One region of the Paenibacillus sp. B1-35 genome, then DNA from elsewhere that is predicted to be linked to it. Evidence: predicted binding sites of a transcription regulator. Region 1 holds the regulator's gene; the other holds the start of a gene.
What was found. Region 1 encodes Rex, which represses fermentation and respiration genes when NADH is low (regulators of the CRP and FNR family bind a similar motif). Its sites were predicted from a motif close to TTGTGAAATATTTCACAA; they were not measured.

Region 1 (5,782 bases):
GCGTGACTTGAAGTGGCTGCTGGCTGAGAAGCTTCAGGAGCGCGAGGTGTCCGATTGGACGGAAGAAGAAGGGTACCATCCGTTTCGGCAGTTGACATTGAAGCAGGCGGATTGGACAGAGACGGAACCGCCGCGTGACTCGTCAGCAGTGAATCCGCTTAAGGGGGTCACTTTCGCCCAATTCCTTGACCAGGTGAAGACGAATCTAGCCAACCGCTTGGATAATTATGAACCTCGCGAGTCGCAGGAACAGATGTTCAATGAAGTCATGGAATGTTTCGAGCAAGAACATCACCTGCTTATCGAAGCGGGTACAGGAACCGGAAAATCATTAGGATACTTGCTTCCAGCCATATATCAGAGTGTTTCTCAAGAAAGCAAAGTAATTGTTAGTACACACACAATCAATTTACAAGAACAGCTCAGACAACGTGATTTGCCGCTTTTGGAGAAGATTGTTCCGGTTCCGTTTAAGGCATCGGTATTAAAAGGCCGCAGTCACTATTTGTGTTTGAGAAAATTTGAACATAAAATAGGTAATAGGGAGTATGTACATGCTCGCGATGATAGTCTGACAGCTGCCCAAATGCTGGTGTGGCTCAGTGAGACCGAACATGGAGATGATGAAGAGCTGCACTTCGTTCATAAAGGTACTGACTTCTGGGATACCGTTGCCAGTGATAGTGATTCTTGCTTGAATCGCGCATGTCCTTGGTTCCGTCGGTGCTTCTACCATCGGGCGAAGAATGATGCGAATATATCAGACATTATCATCACGAACCACTCGTTATTATTTACGGATGTCATTGCAGAGCATCGTTTGCTTCCTGCCTACGAGCAGCTTGTTGTAGACGAAGCACACCACTTTGAAGAGACGGCCGGCAAACACCTAGGCATTCACTTGCAATATTTTTCACTCATTCATCCGTTGACCCAGTTGTTCAAGGATAGTAAAAACGGGGCGCTTGTGCTGCTGCAGCAGCGCCTTCGCTTGTCAGGCAATGAAAAGGCGCTTGTCTGGGCAGAAGGAATTGATAAGATGCTGACACAGCTCGTCGATGTCAAGGATCAGTGGGATCGCTTGCATGAGCAACTTTATCAGATGCTGCCTTCCATGAATGAAGCCGGTCAAGCGGAGGGCGGCCAAGCTGTGCTTAGGCTGCCGTCAGGTAATCGTCCTGAAGCCTGGAGCTCTATTGCGGAACTGGAAGGCGATATTCATACCCGCTTAAGCGACATTGTCCGTTCGGGGGAGAAGCTCGTTAACGAATGGAAGGATTACGATGATGACGAGGTTCAAGGCGTTACGGCAGACGTGACAGGTCTGTTCAAGGACATTGGGCAACTTCGTGATGAATTCCGGGAGTTTATGCAGGGCAAGGATGCGGATACGGTATATTGGATGGAAGGAAATCTCCAATATAAGCATAAATCGATGCAAATGTATGCCGTCCCTGTTGATGTGAGTGAGGCACTGAAGCGTTATTTCTTTGAGCCGAAGAAGAGTGTCATTCTGACATCAGCAACATTGTCTGTCGATAAATCGTTCCAGTTCGTGGCCGAACAATTGGGCTTGAAGGATGCAGAACGGGATGGGCGCTTGAACACCGTGATCCTTCCGTCACCATTTAACTACCGTGAACAAGCGCTTGTAGTCATTCCGCGTGACTTTCCGAGCGTAAAGGGGGCGTCAGACGCTAAGTTTAATATGACGCTGATGCAGTCACTGGCCGATGTAGCTAAGGTGACAGAGGGACGAATGCTTGTATTATTCACATCGTATCGCATGCTGCGGGATGTATATGAGCCGCTAAAGGAAGCGCTAAGCCTCCATGGCATTCAAGTGCTGGGACAAGGAATTGACAGCGGCAATCGAAGCAAGCTGACACGAAGGTTCCGAGAACAGCCGAACTCGGTGCTTCTTGGGACAAGCAGCTTTTGGGAAGGAGTAGATATTCCGGGAGATGCGCTGACCTGTCTGGCGATTGTACGACTTCCTTTCCAGCCGCCGAATCACCCGTTAGTGGAAGCAAAATGCGATCGCTTGAAGCGGATGAATCAAAATCCGTTCCGCAAATATTCTGTACCGCAGGCTGTTATCCGGTTCAAGCAGGGATTCGGTCGTCTCGTGCGCACAACGCAGGACAAAGGGATTGTGATCATTTATGACACCCGGGTTATTGAGACAAGCTATGGCAAACACTTTCTTTACTCGCTGCCTGGTCCAAAAATGGAGCATATGGCAACAGAACAACTTGTACCACGTATAGATACGTGGCTAGACCATAATCAAAGAGGTATTGGAGAGCGATGAGAGGAGCTTTTTTAGGATGAAAGCACTAAAAATATCAGAAGCTGTCGTTCGGCGCTTACCCGTATATTTACGTCACCTATTAGAATTGAAGCAGCGTGAAGTGCTCACAGTTTCATCTCAAGATTTGGGACAGAAGCTGAACTTGAATCCTGCCCAAATTCGAAAGGACTTGGCATACTTCGGCGACTTCGGCCGCAAGGGTATCGGGTATGATGTATCGTATCTTATTCAACAAATTCGGCATATTTTAAAACTCGATCAGGTAATACCTGTTGGACTTGTCGGCGCAGGTAAATTAGGGCACGCCCTTTGCAACTACACCGTATACTTGAAAGATAATATGAAAATTGTTGCTGTGTTCGATGCTCAGGAGTCCAAAATTAACACTGAGATTAACAATTTGAAAGTTCAGCCCATGTCTGATCTCATTCCTACGGTTCGTGAAAAGCAAATTCGCATCGGAATCATTACGGTGCCGGCTACGGAAGCACAGCATGTTGCGGATCAATTTGTAGAGGCCGGGGTAGAAGCCATTTTGAATTTCGCGCCTGTCATCTTGAGAGTGCCGCCGAATATTCGGGTTCATACAGCCGACTTCACGACGGACTTGTTCAGTTTGGCGTATTATTTATCTGATAATGGAAAGGAAGTACCTGCCGAATGACACATCGAATCATTATTAAAAACGGCATATTTGCCGACTTGTCTCCAACTGCGAAACAATCCTCCTTCCATGGATTCATGGTCGTGGAAAATGATCGCATCGTTCATCTGGGAGCTGATTTGCCTGAGCAATACACAACTGAAGGTGCAGAAATCATTGATGGCAAGGGATTGTTCTTTATTCCAGGACTTGTGAATACACATGGACATGCTGCGATGTCTTTGCTGCGCGGATATGGTGATGACCTTGCGCTTCAAACGTGGCTGCAGGAGAAAATGTGGCCGATGGAAGGTAAGTTTACCGCTACGGATGTGTACTGGGGAACGGCGTTGTCGGTTGTTGAAATGTTGAAGGGCGGTACGACAACATTTGTTGATATGTATGATTACATGGATGAAGTGGCAAAGGTAAGTGAGCAATCTGGAATCCGTGCATCACTCATGCGCGGAGCGATTGGCTTGTGTCCGGAGGATGTACAGCGGGAGAAGTTGAATGAAGCGATCCAGTTCGCGAAGGATTGGAACGGGAAGGCAAATGGCCGCATTCGTACACTGTTGGCGCCACATGCGCCGTATACTTGCCCGCCATCCTTTATCGAGAGCTTTGTTCAGGCTGCGCATGATTTAGATTTGCCGCTTCATACTCATATGTCAGAAACGAAAGCTGAAGTAGAGCAAAATGTGAAGGATTATGGAATGCGTCCGGTAGCGCATCTCGAGAAGCTTGGCTTCTTCTCACGTCCTTCCTTCGTCGCTCATGGTGTTCATCTGACAGATGAGGAAATAGAAACGCTTGCGAAATATAATGTGGCGGTGTCTCACAATCCAGGCAGCAACTTGAAGCTGGCGAGCGGCGTTGCTCGCGTAACTGAGCTGCTTCGTGCAGGTGTTGTAGTATCACTTGGTACCGACGGACCGGCAAGCAACAATAACCTTGATATGTTTGAAGAAATTCGACTCGCCGCCCTGATCCATAAAGGCGTGTCCGGTGATCCGACTGCTATTCCTGCAGCAGAGGCACTGCGCATGGGAACAATCTATGGTGCGAAGACAATTCGTGTTGACGATATTGGCGCGCTTGAAGTGGGAATGAAGGCTGACTTTGTTGCAGTTGATATTGATCAGCCTCACTTTATGCCTCATACGGATTTGGTATCCCATGTTGTATACTCGGCATCTGCCAAGGATGTCAAGCATGTATGGGTTGATGGAAAGCAGGTTGTGAAGAATGGCGAATGCCTGACGATGGATGAGGAACGAATCCTTCATGAGGCGCAGCAATGCTTTGAGAGCTTGCTTGCAAGATAGGCAGGAGGAGAGTTCATGCAGAGAAGACGCGTACGCCGGAGATCGCATTGGAAATGGCTGATACCGGTACTCGTTCTCTTGTTTCTAGTCGGATTGTTCTTCGCCTCTTATCAGTATGTGCAATATATTAATAAGGATGAGCGAGTAAAAGAAGCGGAAATTGTGAAACGGGCGAATGAGGCTGTTAAGCTTGCAAGTGTGACTGAAGTGGAGAAGGGGGTTTGGGATCAAGTTGTATATACGGTTCGGGGCACTGACGAGCAAGGTCAGGAACATATGATTTGGGTGCTCCCGGATAAGGTAAACCCAATGACTTCTGCAGAAGTAACCTCAAAGGAAACGATTGAGGGGAGAATTGAAGCGCAGTACCCGGATGCAGATGTGATCCGAATTACTCCTGCTTATAAGGATGATCAATATTTATGGCAGGCTTTAGTCAAACGAAAAGATGACCAAGGCGTTGTCCATTATTTCTATCATTTTTATACATTTGCTAACGGTTCGCCTACAGGTGATATTTATACGCTGCCTAATAAATAGCATATTCGACGAATGATCTTGAAGCGCTGCTGCTTCGTTTGTGCGTACATGAACACATGTACATCAGACGGAGGATGCAGCGCTTTTTTATTCCTGGAACAAGTTCGATGGCAATCATGGTACACTTTACATTCAGAGATAGTGCAGCATGTATGATATACTCATGATATATCAAAGAGAGAACATTAGGGGTATATAATATAGATTAGCAACAGGAGGTTTCAGCATGGCGAAAAAAATACGTATTGTTCCTACCTTGCTCATTATGTTGATTACAGCTGTTGCTTTGTTCGGTGGTTGGGCATTTTATGAACGCAGCTTCGTAAAGCAGCCTGTAGAGCGAGTGCTCAAGCAGCATGCTGAAATTACGCAGTATGATGTAAAGTGGGATCCCGATACATTGCAAGTAAAGCTGAAGACCAAGAACGGAACAAATATTAGCAGCTTGGTTGAACAAGTATCGGATGAATTGCAGCAAAATTCGAGCGGTAAGAAGATTCAACTCGAATATTGGAATGAGCAAAGCACGCCGAATATCGATCAATTATGGTCACGGGCCATGTTCGATGTAGCTGAGGCGATGGTTCATCAGAAGTATAGTGACATTCCCGTACGATTGAAGGAGCTTCAACAGCAGCACCCAGGCATTCAGATTCAAACCGAAATGGATGCTCGTTATGTCTATATTCAACTCAAGGATGGGCAAGGAAGCAAGACAATTTTGCTTCCATTGCAAGCATCGCCTGTGGGGGTGTGGCCTAATGAAAAAGCAACGGCAATCCGTTCGTAGTTGGGAATTGGCATTGGGGATTGTAATCCCAGCCATACTATTTATCAGCTATCTTGGTGTGAATATTTGGCCGATCGTAGCAGCCGCCGTCGCGATTACTGTTCTTCTGTTCTTTGTGAATCGGAGAGGGCAAGCAGGTATGACACGTTCATCCGGACGTGCAAAAG
Region 2 (5,782 bases), 190 kb from region 1:
TTTTTTTCCATCAATCAGCTTGTTGCCTGGATCCGGATAATTCGATTCCGGCGCTTCCGACCATGTGTAAGTAGAGTTCGTAGCAAGGTTGCGGAACTGAGGTGCCGCTTGTGCGTTCGGCATGTTCGGTATGATTGACAATATCAGCATCATGCTGAAGACAAGTGCTGCCATCTTTTTCATCATAATCAATATCCCTCCTAAATAAGATCATTTTCGAAGAATACGGCGGCGCTGAATCATCGAATAACTAAGCTGCGATCCTACCTCCTCTATTCATAAATTCATCCAAGAAAAGCTGATCCCCCATGATGCCTGATACCTTTTCTAGGTTGAACCAGTAGCTAATAGCATCTCTTCATCTTCCAGTTATGAGGACAAGAAAATGCATTTCCACAGCATATATGCTTGGTAAAAAAAAGACCTTGGATGACAGCGCTTCCATTTTGGGTTGTGAAAATCCTTTTCTCATTCTTACTGCGTATTATAGTTTTTTTCTTCCAGTTTAAAAATAGTTCTTTCCGATCAATTTATACACAATTCACGTTACACGATATTTTTGAATTGGCGTTCTAAAATGAACATTCTTTCACGATTTCAACAAAAAAAGAGATGACCTCTTCCCTATATGGCAAGTCATCTCTTTTCCTATATGAACATAGTTGGGTTTCACGATACGCTGGTTTGCTGGCGTCCTTTCTCAATAAGCGCATAAGCACGCTCCACCTCTTCTGCTGTCGGGGAAGGAACCCCTTCAAGCGGATACTTTTCGCCTAGCTGTTCCCACTTGTATACGCCCATTTGATGGTATGGCAGGATTTCAAATTTCTCAACACCTTGCAGTGTACCAATAAAACGGCCCAGTTCAAGCAAATCCTCTTCATCATCGTTAATCGTCGGTACGAACACGTGTCGAATCCACATTTTCTTGCCATGCTCCGATAACCAACGCGCTGTATCCAATGTGCGTGCATTCGGTACACCTGTAAGTGCAATATGCTTGTCATTGTTAATATGCTTAATGTCCAGCAGTACAAGATCTGTAACGTTCATCAATTCTTCGAGCTTCGTCACGTCGTTGAATCCGTTAGAATCAAGTGTTGTGTGCAGATCCCAGCGCTGCTTCACTTCACGGAACAATTCTCTAACGAATGCCGCCTGCAATGTTGGCTCTCCACCCGATACAGTAAGTCCCCCGCCTGAGCTGCGGTAGTAAGGCAAGTATGGTTCAATTTCAGCGAGTACCTCTTCCAGCGTCATCTCTTTGCCGTCACTCAAGCTCCAGGTGTCGCGGTTATGGCAATATTGGCATTTGAGTGCGCACCCCTGCATGAATAAAATAAAGCGTATGCCAGGTCCATCAACGGTACCGAATGTTTCTAACGAGTGAATACGTCCGATCATCTCTATCACTTTCCTCTCCAGCCCATACAACCTGATTGAATGACAAGAGGGACGCTCCCTCCCCGCCATCGACCGAAAGATACATGGCATTTGGTGCAGTTGCGTCCCTTTACTTATCAAATATCGAGTATATCCATTACGTTGCTCATTTTGCCTCTAGTTCAACCGTAATTATGTTCTTACATTGAACCATGGAATGTACGGTTGATAACATCCAATTGCTGCTCACGAGTCAGCTTAATGAAGTTAACCGCATATCCAGATACGCGAATCGTCAATTGTGGGTAGTTCTCTGGATGCTCCATTGCGTCCATCAGCTGTTCACGGTCGAACACGTTGACGTTCAAATGGTGCGCGTTGCTGCCGAAGTATCCATCCATCATCGATACGAGGTTGGATTTGCGAGCATCAAGCTCTTTGCCAAGTGCCTTAGGTACGATGGAGAATGTATTCGAGATTCCATCCAAGCTGTGCTCATATGGAAGCTTCGCTACCGAGCTAAGCGATGCGAGCGCGCCCTTCTTATCACGGCCGTGCATTGGGTTCGCGCCTGGAGCGAACGGTTCGCCAGCTTTGCGTCCGTCAGGAGTTGTACCTGTCTTCTTACCATATACAACGTTCGATGTAATCGTCAGAATCGATTGAGTCGGCATTGCATTGCGATAAGCTTTATGCTTGCGAATCATGTTCATGAACGATTCAACCAGTTCAACAGCGATGCTGTCTACGCGATCATCGTTGTTGCCGTAACAAGGATATTCGCCTTCAATTTTGAAGTCAACAGCGATGCCTTCTTCGTTGCGAATCGGTGTTACTTTGGCATATTTGATTGCACTCAAGGAATCGGCTGCTACCGACAAGCCGGCAATACCGCAAGCCATTGTGCGCAAGATTTCTTTATCGTGCAGCGCCATCTCAATGCGCTCATAGCAATATTTATCATGCATGAAGTGAATCACATTCAATGTGTTCATATACAGCTTCGCGAGCCATTCCATCATCTGCTTGAAGCGTTTCACAACCTCGTCGTAGTCCAATACGTCGCTAGTGATTGGAGGAAGCTCTGGTCCAACTTGCAAGCCAAGCTTCTCATCTTTACCGCCATTGATTGCGTACAGCAAGCATTTCGCCAAGTTGGCGCGAGCGCCGAAGAACTGCATTTGCTTACCGATGCGCATTGCGGACACACAACATGCGATACCGTAGTCGTCGCCATAGATTGGACGCATCAGGTCGTCATTTTCATATTGAATGGAGCTTGTTTCAATCGATACTTTCGCACAATATTTCTTGAACGCTTCAGGAAGCTTCGTCGACCAGAGAACAGTCAAGTTAGGCTCTGGAGCAGGTCCCAAGTTGTACAAGGAATGCAGGAAGCGGAAGCTGTTCTTCGTTACGCGAGTTGTACCGTCCGAAGCCATACCGCCGATCGATTCTGTTACCCAAGTTGGGTCACCACTGAACAGGTCGTTGTAAGCAGGTGTGCGCAAGAATTTAACGATACGCAGTTTCATAATGAAATGGTCAACCAATTCTTGAGCTTCTTGCTCTGTCAATGTACCTTCTTGAATGTCGCGTTCCACATACACATCGAGGAACGAGGATACACGACCGAGGGACATTGCAGCACCGTTCTGTTCTTTGATGGCTGCCAGGTAACCGAAGTATACCCATTGGAATGCCTCTTGTGCATTTACGGCTGGCTTGGAAATATCCATGCCGTGCATTGCGGCCATTTCCTTCAATTCAGCAAGTGCGCGAATTTGTTCCGAAATTTCTTCACGATCGCGGATAGTATGTTCATCCATTGCATCCAGCTCAAGATTTTTGAGGTCGTTTTTCTTTTGCTGGATCAAGAAATCTACACCGTACAGCGCTACGCGGCGGTAGTCGCCGATAATGCGGCCGCGGCCGTAAGCGTCTGGCAAGCCTGTAATAATACCCGCTTTGCGCGCCATGCGCATGTCGGAAGTATAAGCATCGAAAACACCTTGGTTATGTGTTTTGCGAATGTCTGTGAAAATTTTGATAACGTCTTCCGGCATTTCGAAGCCGTATGCTTTACAAGCATCGATCATCATCTTAATGCCGCCAAAAGGTTGAATCGAGCGGCGGAACGGAGCATCCGTTTGTACACCTACTACTTTTTCTTTTTCTTTATCTAAATATCCCGGCTTGTGCGATACAATCGTTGAAGGTGTATTCACATCAACATCCCATACACCGCCGCGTTCACGTTCTTCTTTGGAGAGCTGGCTCACGATATCCCACAGATCCTTCGTATTTTGCGTAGGACCTGCCAAGAATGCTTCATCGCCTAAGTAAGGCTTGATGTGTCCATCCAAGAAGTTTGGCACATCAACGTGAGTTTGCCATTTGCCTGCTTTGAATCCACGCCAAGGATTCATTTCATTTGTTCCTGTCATGTTCTTTTCCATCACCGACATCATAATCCCTCCATACATGTTTGTTTTTCTGTATGTGTTGTAATCGAATTGAAAGCGCACACCCAGCAAATGTTTTCGTTTTCCACTTCACATTGCTTGTGATCATTTTCACGAAAAAGGCTGCAAGGCGGTTATCTCATCTTTCGCATTCGTTCGATAGCTGCCTTTTCGTAATGCCGAGTGAGGCTGTGCAGCAAGTTTTATAAGGCGAATTCTGATTCTATTTCATCCTCTCCTTGCTACGTCTTCATTGTACCTCTTTTCACACTTTTAATTATGTGATATTTATCACAATATATGCTGGGCAAATGATTTTTTTCACAAATTATGATTCAAAATGTTGGAATCGTATTCCTACTCCCCATCTCATTGCTGCTTACAAAGCAAAAGCAGCGGAGAAAATCTCCCCGCTGCCTGCTTCTTGATTATTCAAAACGTCCGTAGAATGCGTTCCGATATACATCCGCCAGCTCTGTTACGAGCGGAAGCTTCGGATTTGCTGTTGTACACTGGTCTTCAAAAGCACGGTCTGCCAAATAATCAACACGGGATTCGAAGTCCTTCGCATCGAAGCCAAGTTCTTGGAACGACTCTGGAATTCCCAATTCGCGATTCAATCCACGAATGGCGTTAATCAAGCTGTTCACGCCCTCTTCGGTTGTCCGGCATGGTAGACCGAGGATGCGGGCAATTTCCGCGTAGCGCTCATCTGCCACAAAGTGATCGTATTTCGGGAACGATGCATACTTCGTTGGCTTCTTCGCATTGTAGCGAATAACATGCGGCATGAGAATCGCATTCGTACGACCATGCGCAGTATGATATTGCGCACCCCACTTATGAGCCAAGCTGTGATTGATGCCTAGGAATGCATTCGCGAACGCCATACCAGCAAGTGTGGATGCGTTATGCATTTTCTCGCGAGCCTTCGGACAAGCTTCATGATGAGATTTCACCAAGTTCTCGAACACCAATTGAATGGCCTTAATTGCTAACCCATCAGTATAATCGCTTGCCATCACCGATACATAAGCTTCGATTGCGTGCGTCAGTACGTCCATACCCGTATCTGCAACTGCCGTCTTCGGCAGGCTATATACGAACTCTGGGTCGATAATCGCTACGTCTGGCGTCAGTTCATAATCGGCTAGTGGATATTTCGTGTTTCCTTTCTCCTTATCCGTAATAACCGCGAACGAAGTTACTTCCGAACCTGTACCCGAAGTCGTTGGAATTGCGACGAACTTCGCCTTCTGCCCGAGACGCGGATACTTGAAAGTACGCTTACGGATATCAAGGAACTTCTGCTTCAGGTTGTCGAATTCAGCATCTGGATGTTCGTAGAACAGCCACATGCCCTTCGCCGCATCCATCGGAGAGCCGCCGCCAAGTGCGATAATGCAGTCAGGCTCGAAGCTGAGCATCATTTCTGTACCGCGTTCCACTGTCTTTGTCGATGGATCTGGCTCTACATCAGAGAACACTTCAATAACGACTGGGTTGCGGCGTTGACGCAAGTAGTATTCCAATTTTTCTACGTAGCCAAGCTTCACCATCATCGGGTCAGTAACAATCATGACACGGCTAATATCCGGCATCTTCGCCAAGTACTGCGTTGCGCCTTTTTCAAAGTATATCTTGTTCGGCACCTTGAACCATTGCATATTCACTGTTCGCTTCGCCACCCGTTTAATATTCAGCAGATTGACAGCCGTTACGTTCGAAGAAGTCGAGTTGCGGCCATAAGATCCGCAGCCTAGCGTCAACGAAGGAATATTCGTGTTGTATAGGTCGCCGATTGCTCCATGGGTCGAAGGAGAGTTTACAAGAATACGACCTGTTTGCAGACGATCTGCGAATTTGCCGATTACCTCGTCATCATGCGAATGGATAACCGAGGAATGGCCCATTCCGCCAAACGCTACGATTTC

Region 2: the regulator Rex is predicted to act here: its motif matches at 4,128-4,145, upstream of pflB (formate C-acetyltransferase).

The regions. Positions count from the first base shown of each region.
Region 1 covers NZ_JBCHVJ010000001.1:1,240,105-1,245,886, reverse strand. The annotation lists gene dinG (ATP-dependent DNA helicase DinG) at 1-2,314, shown strand, start outside; gene ACQ5BJ_RS05210 (redox-sensing transcriptional repressor Rex) at 2,331-2,978, shown strand; gene ACQ5BJ_RS05205 (amidohydrolase) at 2,975-4,285, shown strand; gene ACQ5BJ_RS05200 (DUF5590 domain-containing protein) at 4,301-4,825, shown strand; gene ACQ5BJ_RS05195 (quinolinate synthase) at 5,052-5,615, shown strand; gene ACQ5BJ_RS05190 (AAA family ATPase) at 5,587-5,782, shown strand, end outside.
Region 2 covers NZ_JBCHVJ010000001.1:1,427,180-1,432,961, forward strand. The annotation lists gene ACQ5BJ_RS06170 (DUF4855 domain-containing protein) at 1-186, opposite strand, end outside; gene pflA (pyruvate formate-lyase-activating protein) at 670-1,404, opposite strand; gene pflB (formate C-acetyltransferase) at 1,584-3,851, opposite strand; gene adhE (bifunctional acetaldehyde-CoA/alcohol dehydrogenase) at 4,277-5,782, opposite strand, start outside.